DNA from 3 places in the Inquilinus sp. CA228 genome. Region 3 is predicted to be linked to each of the others. Evidence: predicted binding sites of a transcription regulator. Region 3 holds the regulator's gene; each other region holds the start of a gene.
What was found. Region 3 encodes LexA, which represses DNA repair genes until DNA is damaged. Its sites were predicted from a motif close to ATGTTCTANTTTGGTTC; they were not measured.

Region 1 (5,735 bases), on a different contig from region 3:
ATCGCCACCGACGCGCCGCTGCTGCCGCACCAGCTGAAGCGCCTGGCCCGGCGCGCGCCGGTCGGCATCGCCCGCACCGGAGGCTATGGCGCCAATGGCAGCGGCGACATCTTCCTCGCCTTTTCAACGGCCAATCCCGGTGCCTTCAGCCGCAAGGACAGCCGGCTGGTGCAGGTGCTGCCGAACGACGCCATGGACGGGCTGATCGAGGCCGCGGCCCAGGCGACCGAGGAGGCGATCGTCAACGCCCTGGTCGCGGCCGAGACCATGACCGGCCGCGACGGCAACACGCTGCATGCGATCCTGCATGAACGGCTGCGGGAGATCCTGAGGAAATACAATCGGCTGGCAAGCTGAACTAAGGTGAGATGTAGGTTGGGTTCGCTCTTGCGAACCCAACGCAAGTTCAGGCTGCAAGATGTTGGGTTCGCGGGGCGAACCCAACCTACGATTCAATGCACCGCCATCTCGGCCCGGATCTTCTGGCGCAGCAGGTCGATCGGGGCCAGCCGGTCGCGCTGCGCCTCGTAGTGCCAGAAGGTCCAACCGTTGCAGGACGGCGCGCCCTGCAGCGCCGCGCCGACCCGGTGGATCGACCCGGCATGGTCGCCCTCGCTGTTGCTGGCGATCAGCGTGCCGTCGGCCCGCACCTTGGCGACGTAGCGGCGCTGGGTGTCGAACAGCCGGTCGCCCGGCCGCAGCATGCCGCGCTCCAGCACCCAGCCGAAGGGCACGCGCGGCGCCTGGCGCTTCGACAGGGTGTCGAGCATGCTCGGGTCGGCCGGCGACTCGATCGCGGCGATGCGCTGGGCGGCGACCCGGGCATAGATCTCCTCGCGCTCGACGCCGATGAACCTGCGGCCCAGGCGCTTGGCCACGGCGCCGGTGGTGCCGCTGCCGAAGAACGGGTCGAGGATGGTCTCCCCCGCCCGGGTCGAGGACAGCAGGACGCGCCACAGCAGGGCCTCCGGCTTCTGCGTCGGATGCGCCTTGCGGCCGTCGATCTTCAGGCGCTCGCCGCCGCTGCAGATCGGCAGCGTCCAGTCGCTGCGCATCTGCAGTTCCTCGTTCAGCGCCTTCATGGCGTCGTAGTTGAAGGTGTAGCGGCTGTCGGGCGACTTGGCGGCCCAGATCAGCGTCTCATGCGCGTTGGTGAAGCGGGTGCCGCGGAAGTTCGGCATCGGGTTCGCCTTGCGCCAGACGATGTCGTTCAGGATCCAGAAGCCGAGATCCTGCAGGATGGCGCCGACCCGGAAGATGTTGTGGTAAGTGCCGATCACCCATAGCGTGCCGTCGTCCTTCAGCGCGTGGCGCGCCGCGGTCAGCCAGTCCCGGGTGAACCGGTCATAGGTGGCGAGGTCGCTGAACTTGTCCCACTCCGCATCGACGCCGTCGACCCGGCTCTCGTCCGGCCGGCGCAGCTCGCCCCCCAACTGCAAATTGTAGGGCGGGTCGGCGAACACGCAATCGACCGAGCCGGCGGGCAGCGATCGCATCGCCGAGATGCAGTCGCCGAGGACGATTCGGCAGCCCGGCGGCAGGCGCTCGGTGATGGTGGGTGATTCGCTCATAGGGCGACGATGATTCGCCGCGGAGTCGCCGTCAATCCCCCGTTTGAATCAGCCGGTTATGGCGAGTCGCTGCAGCACCGGGGCAAACGACCGGCGATGATGCTCGCAGACCCCGATGCGGTCGAGCGCGGCGATATGCTCGGGCGTGCCGTAGCCGGCGTTGCGTTCCCACCCATAGCCGCGATGGAGGGTGGACAGACGCAACATCTCGTGGTCACGCACAACTTTTGCGAGGATCGAGGCCGCCGCGATCGACAGCGACAGGGCGTCGCCGCCGACCACCGCGCGGCCGTCGCAAGGCAGTCCGTCGGGCACCTTGTTGCCGTCGATCAATGCGATCTCCGGACGCTCCGGCAGGGCATCGAGCGCCCGCCGCATCGCCAGCATGCTGGCCTGGAGGATGTTGATTCGGTCGATCTCCTCGACCGTCGCCCAGCCGATGCCGACCTGCGCCACCGCCCGGATGCGCGGCACCAGCGCCTCGCGCCGCTGTGCCGTCAGCACCTTGCTGTCATCTATAAGGAGAGCGAGATCGGGGTCGAGCGGCCGGATCAGCACCACCGCCGCGGCCAGCACCGGGCCGGCCAGCGGGCCGCGGCCGACCTCATCCAGCCCGGCGACGCTCCGCACCGGGGCGCCGCACTCGATCTCGAGACTCCAATCCGGCATGCCCACCCTCCTGGTGGAGGGCATAGCGCCGGCGGGCCGAAGAGCCAAGGCCGAAGCGTCGGGCCGGTGCTCAGCCGCGATTCAAGCGGGCTGATCCGAAAGGTCGAGACGCCGCTCGATCCGGTCGAGCCGATCGTGGATGCGATCGAACCGCCCGCCGATTTCGGCGCGGAACTCGGCGCCATCGCGCTCCAGATGCGCCAGATGCCGCTCGATCGCCGCAAGGCGGACGCGCTGCTCGCGCTGTTCCGACCGCATCTCCGCCACGTCGGCGCGGACGGCGCGCAGAAGCTCGATGACGGACATCTGACCGCCCCTCCTTAGAACAAGGACATCTGATCCCCCGGCCGCGGCGGCGGGGAGAACTGGGTGGTGTCGAGGGTCCAGCGCTTGCGGTCGAGGCCGAGGCGGCGGACGGCGTGGTTGAAGCGGGCCCGGATCAGGTCGGCCACCGGCCCCTCGCCGCGATGCCGCTCGCCGAAGCCGGATTTGTAGAGCCGGCCGCCGCGGGTCTGGCGGATCAGCGACATCACCCGGCCAGCCCGGTCCGGCGCATGCGCCTGCAGCCATTCCTCGAACAGGCCGGCGATCTCCAGCGGCAGCCGCAGCAGGGTCCAGCCGGCGGCGGTGGCGCCGGCCTTCACCGCCGCCTCCAGCACCTGCTCCAGCGAATGGTCGTTGAGGCCGGGGATCATCGGCGAGGTCAGCACGATCACCGGGATGCCGGCCTGGGTCAGCTGGCGCATCGTCTCCAGCCGGCGCGGCGGCGTCGCCGCCCGCGGCTCCAGCGTCCGCGCCAGCTCGCGGTCGAGGGTCGACAGCGAGATGCAGACCGCCGCCAGTCCCTTGGCCGCCATCGGCGCCAGCAGGTCGATGTCGCGGGTGATCAGCGCCGATTTGGTGACGATGCCGAGGGGATGGTTGAAGCGCGACAGCACCTCGATCACCCGGCGGGTCAGCTTCAGCTCGCGCTCGATCGGCTGGTACGGGTCGGTGTTGGTGCCCATCGCCATCACCGCCGGGACGTAGCCGGGGCGCCGCAGCTCGGCCTCCAGCAGCTCTGGCGCGTCCGGCTTGTAGAACAGCTGGGTCTCGAAATCGAGGCCGGGCGACAGGCCCAGCCAGGCATGGGTCGGCCGGGCGAAGCAGTAGATGCAGCCGTGCTCGCAGCCCCGGTAGGGGTTGATCGAGCGGTCGAACATGATGTCCGGCGAGTCGTTGCGCGTGATGATGGTGCGGGCGGTGTCGACATGCAGCTGCGTGCGCAGCGGCGGCTCCTCCTCATCCTCCGGCGCCATTCCCGCCCAGCCGTCATCGACCCGGTGCCGGGTCGCGGCCTCGAAGCGGCCGGTGTGGTTGCTGACCGCACCGCGCCCCTTGCGCGGCTGGTCCGGCAGTTCGTCGAGTTCGGGGGGCTTGATCGGCATGAGAACAAATATAGAACAAAAGAACCGGCTTGCCAATACCCCCCGGGCAGCCCCACATGTCGGCCGCAGGCAGCGCCGAGACTCGTCTTGACGCCCGGGCGCGAAGGGACTATCAAGCGCCCTCGATTTTCTTGGGGCCGTCGTGGGCCCGAACTGGGACCGACAATGGCCAACCACAAGTCCGCCGAGAAGCGCATCCGCCAGACCGAGCGTCGCACGGTCGTCAACCGCAACCGCGTCAGCCGCATCCGCACCTTCGTCAAGAAGGTCGAGACGGCGATCGAGTCCGGCGACAAGGCCGCCGCGGCCGAGGCGCTGAAGGCGGCGCAGCCGGAGATGCATCGCGGCGTCACCAAGGGCGTGCTGCAGAAGAACACGGTCGCGCGCAAGCTGTCGCGCCTGTCCGGCCGCATCAAGGCTCTCTAAGCCCGGAACACCGAGAAGCCGTTCCGCGGCGGTGGCCGCGGAACGGCTTTTCTCATGTCCAGGGGAACGGTGGATGCGGCACAACCTGCCGCGGTCCGGGACCGTTTTTTGCGTTTTAGGGTGGTCCGGATTTGTTCCGTTGCCAGCCCTTGCCCACCCTGCATATGATCGTCGTTCGCCTGCTATCGGCAGGTTGAAGATCGCCTCAGGACACAACTTGCCCGGCTACCAGCCTTCATCATGAAGATTGGCAGAAGTCCGTGAGCGTCCCTGAGCAACACTCGTACACTTTCTATTAATCAGACTCGCGGCTTTATAAGTAGCTGCGAGGAATTGTTCCTGCGTGTCGGTCGTGATACTGTGATTATTACAGTTTGAGTTCTGGAGCATGGCAGCCGCGCAGCGGGGATCGGATGCCGCTGATGGTGGGAACGGGTACAGTCCGGGTCGTGGATGGGCAGCGCGTCGCGGCCGCCGGAGTCGAAGAGGGGACGGAACGCAGCATGTCGTCGATGGGGGGAGTCATCGCATCGATCGAGCAGCAATGGGGCCGCGTCTGCGGCCGGTTGCGCGAGGAGGTGGGAGAGGGCGCCTTCAAGAGTTGGCTGCGCCCGGTCGTCGTGGTCGATCTCGAGGGCGGTGAGGTCCGCATCGCCGCCCCCACCCGCTTCATGCGCGACTGGGTCGCCGCCCATTACGCCGACCGCATCCGCAACCTGTGGCATTCCGAGAATCCGGACATCCACAGTGTCGATGTGATCGTGGTGCCCGACCGTCTGGCCGCCAAGCCGGCTGCGGCGGCGCCCGCCGCGACCGCGCCGGCCTCGCGCGCCGGGTCGCCGGCGGCAAAATCGGAGCGCCCGCCCGAGTCGGCGACCGAGTTCGGCGCCGTGCTCGACCAGCGCTTCACCTTCGACAATTTCGTCGTCGGCAAGCCGAACGAGCTGGCCCATGCCGCCGCCCGCCGGGTGGCGGAGGCCAACAGCGTCACCTTCAACCCGCTGTTCCTCTATGGCGGGGTGGGTCTGGGCAAGACCCATCTGATGCACGCCATCGCCTGGCACATCCGGCAGAAGCACCCGGAGCGGCGCGTGCTCTACATGTCCGCCGAGAAGTTCATGTACCAGTTCATCCGTGCCCTGCGGTTCAAGGACACGATGACGTTCAAGGAGATGTTCCGCTCGGTCGACGTGCTGATGATCGACGACGTGCAGTTCATCTCCGGCAAGGACTCCACCCAGGAGGAGTTCTTCCACACCTTCAACGCGCTGGTGGACCAGAACCGCCAGGTGGTGATCTCGGCCGACAAGTCGCCCTCCGACCTCGAGGGGATGGAGGAGCGGCTGCGCTCCCGCCTCGGCTGGGGCCTGGTCGCCGACATCCACCCCACCACCTACGAGCTGCGCCTGGGCATCCTGCACGCCAAGGCGGAGACCGCGCGGGTCGACATCCCGGGCAAGGTGATGGAGTTCCTGGCCCACAAGATCACCTCCAACGTGCGCGAGCTGGAGGGGGCGCTGAACCGCATCACCGCCCATGCCGAGCTGGTGCACCGGCCGATCACCCTGGAATCGACCCAGGAGCTGCTGCACGACCTGCTGCGCGCCTCCGACCGCCGGGTCACCATCGACGAGATCCAGAA
Region 2 (5,735 bases), on a different contig from region 3:
GCTCCGGCCGGCCTCGTCATGGATCGGGAAATGCAGCGGCATCTCCTTCTCGAGCACCAGGTCCCCCCAGACCTCGACCTCGCCTCGGTTCAGCCTGTCCTTGACCTCGTCGACAGTGGCGCAGGTGCCCAGCACCCAACTGGTGAAGAGGTCGACGACCAGGGCCTTGGACGGGTTGGACACCGTGCGCTGGTAGCGCGTGCCGGGCAGCCACAGGGCGCCGATGCTGAGCCCCACCTCGTTCATGCCGTCGGTGATGATCTTTTTGCCATAGGCGTTCATGCCGACATAGCCGTATCGGGCCGTCCAGCGCAGCCCGTCCTTGAGATCGGGCGTCGGGCTCATTTTCTCCGTGCCCCTGCCGCCGATCAGGAGTTCGGATTTGAGGTCCGATCCGAACTCCATGCTGCGCCCGTTGACGACGCTGGCATCGCCGGCCAGCAGCAGAAAATCCGTGCACATAACCTGCCTCCTCGGGTGGGGATCCCGCCCGACCGGCGAAATCAGCCGGCCGGCATGCTTCCGTGCCAGGGACGGGACCCGGGTGACGCTGGGTTCAAAAGGGACGCGGCGGCGACGCTTCCGGGCCAACCGCCCATCGCCGTCCGACCGAGGTCAGGATGACATCTGTCTGCCTGGGCCGGTAGGTCCAGATGGCTGTCATCGCTGGGTCCAGATCCATAAAATCCAAGCTTGTGAACGCCAGCCGGTCTGGAGGACAAAAAGCCGACAGCTGCACATTTGGCAGCCATCGAGGGCGCGGAAGGGTGATTGCAGCTATGTCGAGGGGCGGGCGCCTTTCCACGGCGCTGGTGGTGGCCGGGGCAAGACAGAGCCTTCGGCCGCAAGTGACCGCGGGGCGGCCGCCGGTTCTACAGGCCTCGCCAAGACAGCCGACCGATCGAGGCCGGCGGTCGGCTCCGCGCGCCTAGCTCTTCTTGTCGGTCGCCGGCGCCGGGGTCTGCGGGATCTGCGTCTGGCCGGCCTGGATCTGGCTCTGTTCGCCTTTGGCGTCGGCCTGGGCGCTGTAGGGGCAGGCGAAGGCAGGTGACGCGATCAGCAGCGCTGCGGCAGCAAGGGCAAGGAGCTTCATCTCGGCCTCCCGTTCCTGCGCCGGAGCGTCGGATCGAGGATCCGGACTGCGGCGCAATGGCATAAGGGATCGATCCGAATCATCGTACTCGTCTGCGCCGGATCTGGAAAGCCGCTGTCCGGAGTCGGGCTCACGCCCGCTGCTTCTGCCGGGCCTGCTGCAGATAGGGCGCCAGGTACTGGCCGGTGTAGCTGCGCTTGGTGCGCACCACGTCCTCCGGCGTGCCGGCGGCGATGATCTCGCCGCCGCCGTCGCCGCCCTCGGGGCCGATGTCGACGATCCAGTCGGCGGTCTTGATCACCTCGAGATTGTGCTCGATCACGATCACCGTGTTGCCCTGGTCGACCAGCTCGTGCAGCACCTCGAGCAGCTTGCGCACATCGTGGAAATGCAGGCCGGTGGTCGGCTCGTCCAGGATGTAGACGGTCTTGCCGGTGGCCCGGCGCGACAGCTCCTTGGCCAGCTTGACCCGCTGCGCCTCGCCGCCCGACAGGGTGGTCGCGGCCTGGCCGATCTTGACGTAGTCGAGGCCGACCCGGTGCAGCGTCTCCATCTTGTCGCGGATCGAGGGCACGGCGCGGAAGAACTCCGCCCCTTCCTCGACCGTCATGTCCAGCACCTCGGCGATCGACTTGTCGCGGTACAGCACCTCCAGCGTCTCACGGTTGTAGCGATGGCCCTTGCAGACGTCGCATTGGACGTAGACGTCGGGCAGGAAGTGCATCTCGATCTTGATCACGCCGTCGCCCTGGCAGGCCTCGCAGCGGCCGCCCTTGACGTTGAACGAGAAGCGGCCGGGGCCGTAGCCGCGGGCCTTCGCCTCCGGCAGCCCGGCGAACCAGTCACGGATCGGCGTGAAGGCGCCGGTGTAGGTGGCCGGGTTCGACCGCGGCGTGCGGCCGATCGGCGATTGGTCGATGTCGATGATCTTGTCGAGGAACTGGACGCCCTCGATCGTGTCATGCGGTCCCGGGTGCTCATGCGCGCCCATCAGCTGCCGGGCCAGCGCCTTGTACAGGGTCTCGATCACCAGGGTCGACTTGCCGCCGCCGGACACGCCGGTGATGCAGGTGAAGGTGCCCAGCGGCACCTCCATGGTGACATTTTTGAGGTTGTTGCCGCGGGCGCCGACCACCTTCAGCACCTGACCCTTGTGGCCGGGGCGGCGAGTCACCGGCACCTCGATCCGCTTGGCGCCGGTCAGGTACTGGGCGGTGATGCTGTCGGGCGTCCGCAACACCTCCTCGGGCGTGCCATGCGCCACCACCACGCCGCCATGCACGCCGGCGCCCGGGCCCATGTCGACCAGATAGTCGGCGGCGCGGATCGCGTCCTCGTCATGCTCGACCACCAGCACGGTGTTGCCGAGGTCGCGCAGCCGCTTCAGCGTGCCCAGCAGCCGCTCGTTGTCGCGCTGGTGCAGCCCGATCGACGGCTCGTCGAGGACGTACAGCACGCCGGTCAGGCCGGAGCCGATCTGCGAGGCCAGGCGGATGCGCTGGCTCTCGCCGCCCGACAGCGAGCCCGAGCCGCGCGCGAGGGTGAGATAGGTCAGGCCGACGGCGCTGAGGAAGGTCAGCCGCTCGTTGATCTCCTTCAGGATGCGGTAGGCGATCTCCTGGTCCTTGACCGACAGCTTGGCGTTCAGCGCCGCGAACCACTGCCCGGCCTCGGCGATCGACTTTTCCGCCACCTGGCTGACATGCAGCCCGTCGATCTTCACTGCCAGCGCCTCGGGCTTGAGGCGGGCGCCGCCGCAGGTCTCGCAGGGCCGGGTGCCCTGGTACTTGCCCAGCTCCTCCCGGGTCCAGGCGCTGTCGGTCTCGCGGAACCGGCGCTCCATGTTCGGGATCAGCCCTTCGAACGGCTTCTCGGTCTTGTAGGTGCGCAGCCCGTCATCGTAGCGGAAGGTGATCGAGTCCTTGCCGGAGCCGTACAGGATCGCATTGCGCACCTGCTCCGGCAGGTCGCGCCAGGGCGTGGTGGTGCTGACGCCGTAATGGGCGGCGATCGCCTCCAGCGTCTGGTGATAGTATTTCGAGGACGAGCCCTCCCACGGCGCCACCGCGCCCTTGGCCAGGGTCCGGCTCTCGTCCGGCACCACCAGCTCCGGGTCGAACACCAGCTTGGCGCCCAGCCCGTCGCAGGCCGGGCAGGCGCCATGCGGGCTGTTGAAGGAGAACAGCCGCGGCTCGATCTCCGGGATGGTGAAGCCGGAGACCGGGCAGGCGAATTTCGACGAGAACAGCGTGCGGTCGCCGCTGTCGGCGTTCTCGGCGATGGCCAGGCCCTCGGCCAGGCCCAGCGCGGTCTCGATCGAATCGGCCAGGCGGTTGCCCAGGTCGTCGCGCACCACCAGCCGATCGACCACCACCTCGATGTCGTGCTTCAGCTTCTTGTTCAGCGCCGGCACGTCCTCGATCTCGTAGAGGGTGCCGTCGACCTTGACGCGCTGGAAGCCGCGGGCCCGCAGCTCCTGCAGCTCCTTGCGGTACTCGCCCTTGCGGCCGCGCACGATCGGGGCCAGCAGGTACAGGCGGGTGCCGTCGCCCATCGCCATCACCCGGTCGACCATCTGGCTGACCGTCTGGCTCTCGATCGGCAGGCCGGTGGCCGGGGAGTAGGGCACGCCGATGCGGGCGAACAGCAGCCGCATATAGTCGTAGATCTCGGTCACCGTGCCGACGGTCGACCGCGGGTTGCGGCTGGTCGTCTTCTGCTCGATCGAGATCGCCGGCGACAGGCCCTCGATCGAATCGACGTCCGGCTTCTGCATCAGCTCGAGGAACTGGCGGGCATAGGCCGACAGGCTCTCGACATAGCGGCGCTGGCCTTCGGCATAGATGGTGTCGAAGGCGAGGGAGGATTTGCCCGAGCCGCTGAGGCCGGTGATCACGATCAGCTGGTCGCGCGGCAGATCGACGTCGACATTCTTCAGATTGTGCTCGCGCGCGCCGCGGACGCTGATGAACTTGTGCATCGCCAGGATCACTCATGCGGGAAAGGCGTCCCCGGATTCCGGGCACACCGATGTGCAATATGGGGCGGGCGAAGCCCGAAAGCGACTCCGGCCCGGCTGTCGGATCGCTGCAGGGCCTGCGCCGCGTTCCGGCCCACAGCGAGTCCGATGTCGGGACTCGAACATATCGGGAACGTTGCGGTCAAGCGGAAAGCAAGATAGGATGCCCGTCCAAAGCCTTCCAGGGGCGAAACCCCAAGGCCTTCGGTGCGAGATTTCATGATCCATCGGGTTGGCTTGGTCGCGCTTCTGCTGCTGCTGTCGTGGGCCGGCGATTCGATGGCCGCGACGCTCGACTGCGGCGACGCCGGCAAGCGGCTGTGGAGCCGCAGCGACCCCCAGGTCAATCTCAGCCACATCTTCTGCGGCGAGATCGGGCGCAACGGCGACCCCAAGGGGTTCCACTCCCGCGCCGCCGGCCTGCCGACCGGCGCGGTCGACCGGGTGGAGGAGACCGCCCATCGCGGCAACGAGGTCTATGACGCGGCCGTGATCTTCAGCAACGGTCGGCGCAAGCGGTCGACCTTCTATCCCGACGACTGCTCGGCCGAGGCGATCCTGCGCTCGGTGCTCTACGCCTGGCGCAACCAGACCGGCGAGCATCCGGCCTGGGGCGTGCTCGGCCCCTCTGCGCCGGACGGCGGCAGCCAGGGGGACGGCTATTGCCGCGATGACCGCGGCCGGCCCTTCGAGATCCGCATCGGCACGATCCAGCGTCGCGGCCAGGATGCGGTCAACACCGCGTTCCCGAACTGAGAGGCCGCGATGAAGGGGAAGCAGAGCATGATCGAGGTCACCCGCGACGCCGAGGGGCGGCCCCGCGTCGTGCCCGGCACCGCGGCGCCGATCCTGGCCGACTTCCTCGAGACCGATCTGCGCGGCGATACGGCCTGGGCCGCCAGGGTGGCGGAGCGCCTGGGCGAGGCCGGGGAGGGGGGAGAGCCGATCACCGGTAACCTCTATGCGCTGGAGATCCGCGGTGCCCAGTCGGTGCTGCGCAACATCCACGACGCCAAGGTGCCGGCGCTGGTGCTGCCGACAAGGGATCTGGCGGCGGCGGTCGGCGCCTGGCTGGCGGCTTTGCGCAAGCCCGGCCGCGCGGCTCGGTCGCGGCGGAAGGAATGAGCCTGGCGGGGGCTCAAACGTGATTGGAATCAGGGGACCATCCGTCTAGGGTCCGCCGCTAACACGTATGGAGTGAGGTCTGGATCATGGCTGGCAGCGTCAACAAGGTCATTCTCATCGGCAATCTCGGCCGCGATCCGGAAATCCGGGCTTTCCAGAATGGCGGGCGCGTGGCGAATTTCTCGGTCGCGACGTCGGAGAACTGGAAGGACCGCACCACCGGCGAGCGCAAGGAGCGCACCGAATGGCACCGCGTCGCGGTGTTCAACGACGCGCTGGTCGGGGTGATCGAGCGATTCCTGAAGAAGGGCTCGAAAGTCTATATCGAAGGCCAGCTCGAGACCCGGAAATTCAACGACCAGAGCGGCGCTGAGCGCACCATCACCGAGGTGGTGCTGCGTCCGTTCCGCGGCGAGCTAACCATGCTCGACGGCCGTGAGGGCGGTGGCGGCGGCGGTGGCGGCGGCGGAGGCGGCGGTTTCGAGGACGAAGGCGGCG
Region 3 (5,735 bases):
AGCTCCTTCTGCGTGCCGGGCACATAGGCGGTGGCGCCGGTCTCCTCGGTGAAGGGGTCGAGCAGGATCGTCGCCTGGGCGTTCAGCGGGAAGGACGCGTTGATCCGCACCGGATGCGACTCCGGCTTGTGCATGTCCCAGTAGGGATAGTCGATATGCGGTTCCTGGCCCGGGCCGCCCGGCAGGATGCGGTTGGCCGCGATCGACCCCATGATGAACTCGCTGCCGAGAAAGGCGCGCATCACCGTCATCAGGGTTGGATGCGCCGCTATGCGCGAGAACACCTGGCCCTTGGCCAGCAGGTTCCATACCCGGCGCTGCAGGGCGATCTTGCCCTCCTGCTCGGCGGCGCCCTGGAAATGCGTGACCTTGGCCGTGCTGCCCTCGGATTCGCGCATCACCACCGCCCGCGCCTCGGCGATCTCCGCGGCCGTGAACAGGCCGCGCAGCACCACCGCGCCCGCGCCGTCCAGCAGCTCCGCCACGATCGCGGCCGGGTCGATCGTGTCTGGTGTGTAGGTCTTCATGCCGCTCCTCCCTGTCGGATGCCGCAGCGTAATCAGATTTGCAAGCGCTTGCAAATCGGATCGAGACCGGTAGAGTTCCCGCGGGGTAGGATCATGCGGACCAGGGAGGAAAGCGATGACGGGGACGCTTCGGATCGGGCTGATCGGGGCCGGCTATATGGGCAAGGCCCACAGCATCGGCCTGCAGCTGGTGCGCACGGCGTTCCAGCCGCCGCTGATCCCGGTCTGCGAGATGATCTGCAGCACCACGGAGGAGGGTGCAGCCGCCCATGCCAAGGCCTGGGGCTGGAACCGATCGACCGCGGACTGGCGGGCGCTGGTGGCCGACCCGGCGGTCGACGCGGTCATCATCGCCACCCCGCCGCGCACCCATCTGGCCATGGCGACCGAGGCGCTGCGCCTGGGCAAGCCGGTGTTCTGCGAGAAGCCGCTGGGCTGCGACCCGGCCGAATCCAAGGCCATGGTCGACGCGGCCGAGAAAGCGGGCGTCGCCACCATGGTCGGTTTCAACTACATCCGCACCCCGGCCAGCCAGCTGGCGAAGCAGATCATCGATGCCGGCGAGATCGGTGAGGTGATCCAGGTCACCGCCGAGCATGTCGAGGACTACCTGCACGACCCGCGGGCGCCGGCCTCCTGGCGCACCCGGATCGCCACCGGCAGCGAGGCCGGGGCGCTGGGCGACGTCGGCCCGCATATCGTCAACGCCTGTCTGCGGCTGGTCGGGCCGATCGACTCGCTTGTGGCGGATCTGAACATCGTGCGGGCGACGCGACCGGGGCCGGCGGGCGAGGAGCGGGTGGAGAATGACGACCAGGGCCAGATGCTGCTGCGCTTCGCCAGCGGCGCCACCGGCTCGCTCAGCTTCAGCCGCGTCGCCGCCGGGCGGAAGATGGGCTACACCTACCGCATCACCGGCACCAAGGGCGCCCTGGCCTTCGACCAGGAGAACCAGAACGAGCTGTGGCTGTACGACGCCGCACGGCCGGCGGCGCGCCAGGGCTTTCAGCGTCTGCTGACCGGGCCGGCGCATCCCGACTACCTGGCCTTCAACCAGGGCGTCGGCCACGGCACCGGCTACAACGAGCAGATCGTGATCGAGGCGCGCGACTTCCTCGAGGCGGTGGCGACCGGCCGGCCGGTCTGGCCGACCTTCCGCGACGGCTGGGAGGTCGACCGGGTGACCGCCGCCGCCCTGCGCTCCGCCCGCGAGCGCGCCTGGGTGCGGATCGCGGACGTGTGAGGGTCAGCCGCGCAGCCGTGACCGGGCCGTCGGCGACAGCAGGGCGACCTCTGGCGGCCGGGCCAGATGCGGCCGCAGCGCCTCGGCGAAGCCGGGAGCCGCGGCGTGGCGCTCATAGGTGGCCCGGTCCGGGAAGCGGGAGAACCAGACGAAGACCCGCGCGTCCTCCCGCACCGGCAGGGCCGGGAAGCCGTTCTCGCCGTGCTCCCTCACGAAGCTCGCCAGGATCGGCACGCCGGCATCGCCCAGCATCGGCGCCAGGACGGTCTCGAACATCTCGGGGAATTCGGCCTCGGCCTCAGGCAGAAGATGCCAGGTTGTGGCCATGATGATCCCATCGTTGCCGGAGGCAGGGCGGTCAGGGCCGAGCAGGAAGCCCGAGTCCGGACGCGCCGGCCGCAGCAGCAGCACGTCGTCCGAATCGATCATGGTGGCGTTGGCAGCGCTGCGATGCGCCTGCCACACCGGCCCGTCATAGAAGGCCCGCAGCGACTCGGTCCGCGACCGCAGGTCCGGGAAGCCGCGCAGCCAGACGAAATGGTCGGGCACGCCGAGGTCGCGGAACTGGCCGATGACGTCGATCCCGACCGCCTCCTGCGTCTCCACGAACTCCCGGTCGAACAGCGTGATCAGCACATCGCGCTGCCCCGGATGCAGCGTGTAGCGCCGCAACTCCACGACCGGGCTGAAGGTCCCACTTTGCATGATCGCCTCCTGTTATCAGAACAGACCGGTTGCCCGGTTTTAGAACAGACTGATTGTCCGGTTGGGTCAATATGTTACGGTGGGGCATGACCGAGAGCGAAAGCCGGCGAAAGCGCAGCTATGACCCCGAGGGGATGCGGCGGCGCCTGCTGGATGTGGCGGCGGAGGCGTTCCAGTCCCGCGGCTACCAGGCCACCGGCATGCATGAGCTGATGCGCGAGGCCGGGGTGACCGGCGGCGCGCTTTATCACCATTTCCCGACCAAGAAGGCGCTCGGCCTCGCCATCATCCGCGACCGGGTGGCGGCGGAGGTTGAGGAGACCTGGATCGAGCCGGTCCGCACGGCGCCGGACGCGATCGACGGCATCGTCGGCGTGTTCGACCGGATCGCCGCCGGGCTGCGTCGGCGCGGCGCCGTCTCCGGCTGCCCGCTGAACAACCTGGCGCTGGAGCTGTCGCTGGCCGATCCGGAGTTCCGCACGGCGACGCAGGCGGTGTTCGAAGCCTGGCGGGCGGCGATCGCGGCTCGGCTGCGCGCCGACCAGGCGGCCGGCCGGCTGGTCCCGGCGGATGCCGACGACCTCGCCGCCTTCATCGTCGCCGCCTATTCCGGGGCGATGGCCCAGGCCAAGGCGCAACAGGATGCCGCCCCGCTGGAAGCCTGCGCGCGGCAGTTGATACGGTATCTGAAAGGGCTGCGGTCCGGCGCCTAGAGGCTGTCGCGCTCAACCAGGGTGATGTCGAACAGCCGGCCCTGGATCGGGTGGTCGGGATCGGCCAGGCGGGCGGCGATCTGGTCGATGGCGTGGCGCACCATCTCGGCCATGGGTTGGCGGACCGTGGTCAGGCGATAGCTCGGCCAGGAGGCCAGCTTCATGTCGTCGAAGCCGACGATGCTGATGTCCTGCGGCACGGCGAGGCCGCGCTCGCGGCAGGCATCGAAGGCGCCGAGCGCCAGGATGTCGTCGCCGCAGAACACCGCCTGCGGCCGGTGCCGGTCGAGCACAGCGTGCATGCCGCGGCGGCCATGCTCATGCGAATAGTCGCCGGCGAACTCTACAGCCATCGGCTGCAGTCTCGCCGCTTCCAGCCCCTGAGAGAAGCCCGCGGCACGGTCGATCGACGACGAATCGGTCCCGGCCCCGCCGAGGAAGGCCAACTGCCGCAGGCCGCGCGCCAGCATCGCTTCGGCGACCAGGCGCCCGCCGGCGACATTGTCGACCGTCACCACCGGCACCGCCGCCCCCGCCCGGCCGAACACATGCACCACCGGCAGCCCGGCGCGGGCGCAGGACTCCGCAAAGCCCTCGGGCGGCGCGGAGGTGGCGATCAGCACGGCGTCGACGCTGTATTGCAGCATCATGTCGAGGGCGGAGTCGGCGCCGCCATCCTCCGACAGGTTGGCGATCAGCGGCCGCAGCCCGCGCCGCTGCAGCTCCCGCGTGAACAGGTCGAACACGTCCATGAAGGCGGGGTTGGCGAAATGGCTCGAGACCAGCCCGACCAGCTCGGTCCGGCCGGTCATCAGGCTGCGCGCCAGCTGGTTGGGGCGGTAGCCCAGCGCCTCCGCCGCCGCCAGGACGCGGGCCCGCATCCGGGGCGAGACGCTGGCGTCCTTGGTGAAGGTGCGGGAGACGGCGGAGATCGAGACGCCGGCCGCTTCCGCGACCTGCTGCGCCGTGGCCCGCTCGGCGCCGCTGGCCCGATGCCGGCTGCTGGTGGAGCGCCTCACGCGGTCACGACCCGCCCGAGGAGGGGCGCAGGAGCTTACGAATAGGTCCGCAGCAGCCCGACCAGGCGGCCCTGGATGCGGACGCGGTCGGTGGGCAGGTAGCGGGTCTCGTAGGCCGAATTGGCGGCCTCCAGCCCGATCGAGGCGCCCTTCTTGCGCAGCCGCTTCAGCGTCACCTCGTTGTCGTCGACCAGGGCGACGACGATGACGCCGGGATCGGCCGCGTCGCAGCGCTTGATGATGACGGTGTCGCCGTCCAGGATCCCGGCCTCGACCATGCTGTCGCCGGCGACCTCCAGGGCGTAGTGCTCGCCCGGGCCGAGCAGCGAGGCCGGCACCTCGGCGTAGTTGGAATGGTCGCGCAGCGCCTCGATCGGCATGCCGGCGGCGATCCGGCCGTAGAGCGGCAGGCGGACGCCGAGCTCGGGGTTGCTGAGATCGGCGCGCTCCAGCTTGCGGCCGGGCAGGGCGACGTCGGAGCGCACGGGCCGGAAGGGAACGACATTGTCATCCTCGGCCGTCGTCGCCGGCGTGTCCGACTTCAGGCAGTCCGGCAGACGCAGCACTTCCAGCGCCCGAGCCCGATGCGGCAGTCGCCGAATAAAACCGCGCTCCTCAAGGCCGGTGATCAGTCGATGGATGCCCGATTTCGACTTCAGGCTCAGGGCATCCTTCATCTCGTCGAAGGAAGGACTGACGCCGTCCGCCTCCAGACGGCGGTGAACGAACAACAACAACTCCTGTTGCTTTCGCGTCAGCAAGGCATCCTCCGTTCGCAGAGGCCGCGGCGCGGCCGAATCCCTGGAGAGAACATTAGGAGGAACAAAACAAAAACACAAGCGCCTAACTGTGGCGCTGTCCGTTCTTTACTTCCTTGTAACGATCGGCGCGTCAGATGCCGTCGCCGAACAGCACCGCCCCCACCGCCTCGCCGCGCGCCGCGGCCGGGGCATGGGGCGGGCGGATCACCAGCCCGTCGGCCGCGGCCAGCAGCGACAGCATCGAGCTGTCCTGGGCCGGGAACGGAGTGGCGACATAACCGGAATCCGTCCGCTCGATCCGGGCCCGCAGGTAATCCTCGCGCCGGTCATTGGCCGGCAGGTCGCGGCCCAGTGTCGCGGCGACGCGATTCTCCGGCGACTCCGCGCCCTGCAGGGCCCACAGCACCGGGCGCAGGAACAGCCAGCCGCAGACCATGGTCGAGACCGGGTTGCCGGGCAGGCCGAGCAGCGGCGTGTCGTCGAGCCGGCCGAACATCAGCGGCTTGCCCGGCCGCATCGCGATGGTCCAGAAGTCGAGCGCCAGGCCGCGTTCGCCGAGCACCGAGCGGATCAGGTCGTGCTCGCCGACCGAGGCGCCGCCGGTGGTGACGATCAGGTCGGCGCCGCGGGCGCCGGCGGCCAGCGCCGCCAGGGAGTCGGCATTGTCGCGGGCGATGCCGAGATCGACCGGCTCGCCGCCGCAGCTGCGGATCAAGGCCGCCAGGGCATGGCTGTTGGAGCTGACGATCTGGCTCGGCCCCAGCGCC

Region 1: the regulator LexA is predicted to act here: its motif matches at 3,670-3,686, upstream of ACTOWL_RS05045 (PA0069 family radical SAM protein).
Region 2: the regulator LexA is predicted to act here: its motif matches at 4,233-4,249, upstream of uvrA (excinuclease ABC subunit UvrA).

The regions. Positions count from the first base shown of each region.
Region 1 is NZ_JBQJIK010000007.1:86,242-91,976, forward strand. Features, by position in the region: gene ACTOWL_RS05025 (DmpA family aminopeptidase) at 1-357, shown strand, start outside; gene ACTOWL_RS05030 (site-specific DNA-methyltransferase) at 453-1,571, opposite strand; gene ACTOWL_RS05035 (ribonuclease HII) at 1,620-2,240, opposite strand; gene ACTOWL_RS05040 (hypothetical protein) at 2,322-2,546, opposite strand; gene ACTOWL_RS05045 (PA0069 family radical SAM protein) at 2,561-3,667, opposite strand; gene rpsT (30S ribosomal protein S20) at 3,833-4,093, shown strand; gene dnaA (chromosomal replication initiator protein DnaA) at 4,606-5,735, shown strand, end outside.
Region 2 is NZ_JBQJIK010000003.1:20,256-25,990, forward strand. Features, by position in the region: gene ACTOWL_RS01815 (linear amide C-N hydrolase) at 1-462, opposite strand, end outside; gene ACTOWL_RS01820 (hypothetical protein) at 929-1,093, opposite strand; gene uvrA (excinuclease ABC subunit UvrA) at 1,224-4,073, opposite strand; gene ACTOWL_RS01830 (EndoU domain-containing protein) at 4,332-4,868, shown strand; gene ACTOWL_RS01835 (hypothetical protein) at 4,878-5,237, shown strand; gene ssb (single-stranded DNA-binding protein) at 5,324-5,735, shown strand, end outside.
Region 3 is NZ_JBQJIK010000006.1:116,611-122,345, forward strand. Features, by position in the region: gene ACTOWL_RS04490 (phytanoyl-CoA dioxygenase family protein) at 1-527, opposite strand, end outside; gene ACTOWL_RS04495 (Gfo/Idh/MocA family protein) at 643-1,770, shown strand; gene ACTOWL_RS04500 (NIPSNAP family protein) at 1,774-2,475, opposite strand; gene ACTOWL_RS04505 (LmrA/YxaF family transcription factor) at 2,562-3,188, shown strand; gene ACTOWL_RS04510 (LacI family DNA-binding transcriptional regulator) at 3,185-4,207, opposite strand; gene lexA (transcriptional repressor LexA) at 4,243-4,968, opposite strand; gene ACTOWL_RS04520 (molybdopterin molybdotransferase MoeA) at 5,099-5,735, opposite strand, start outside.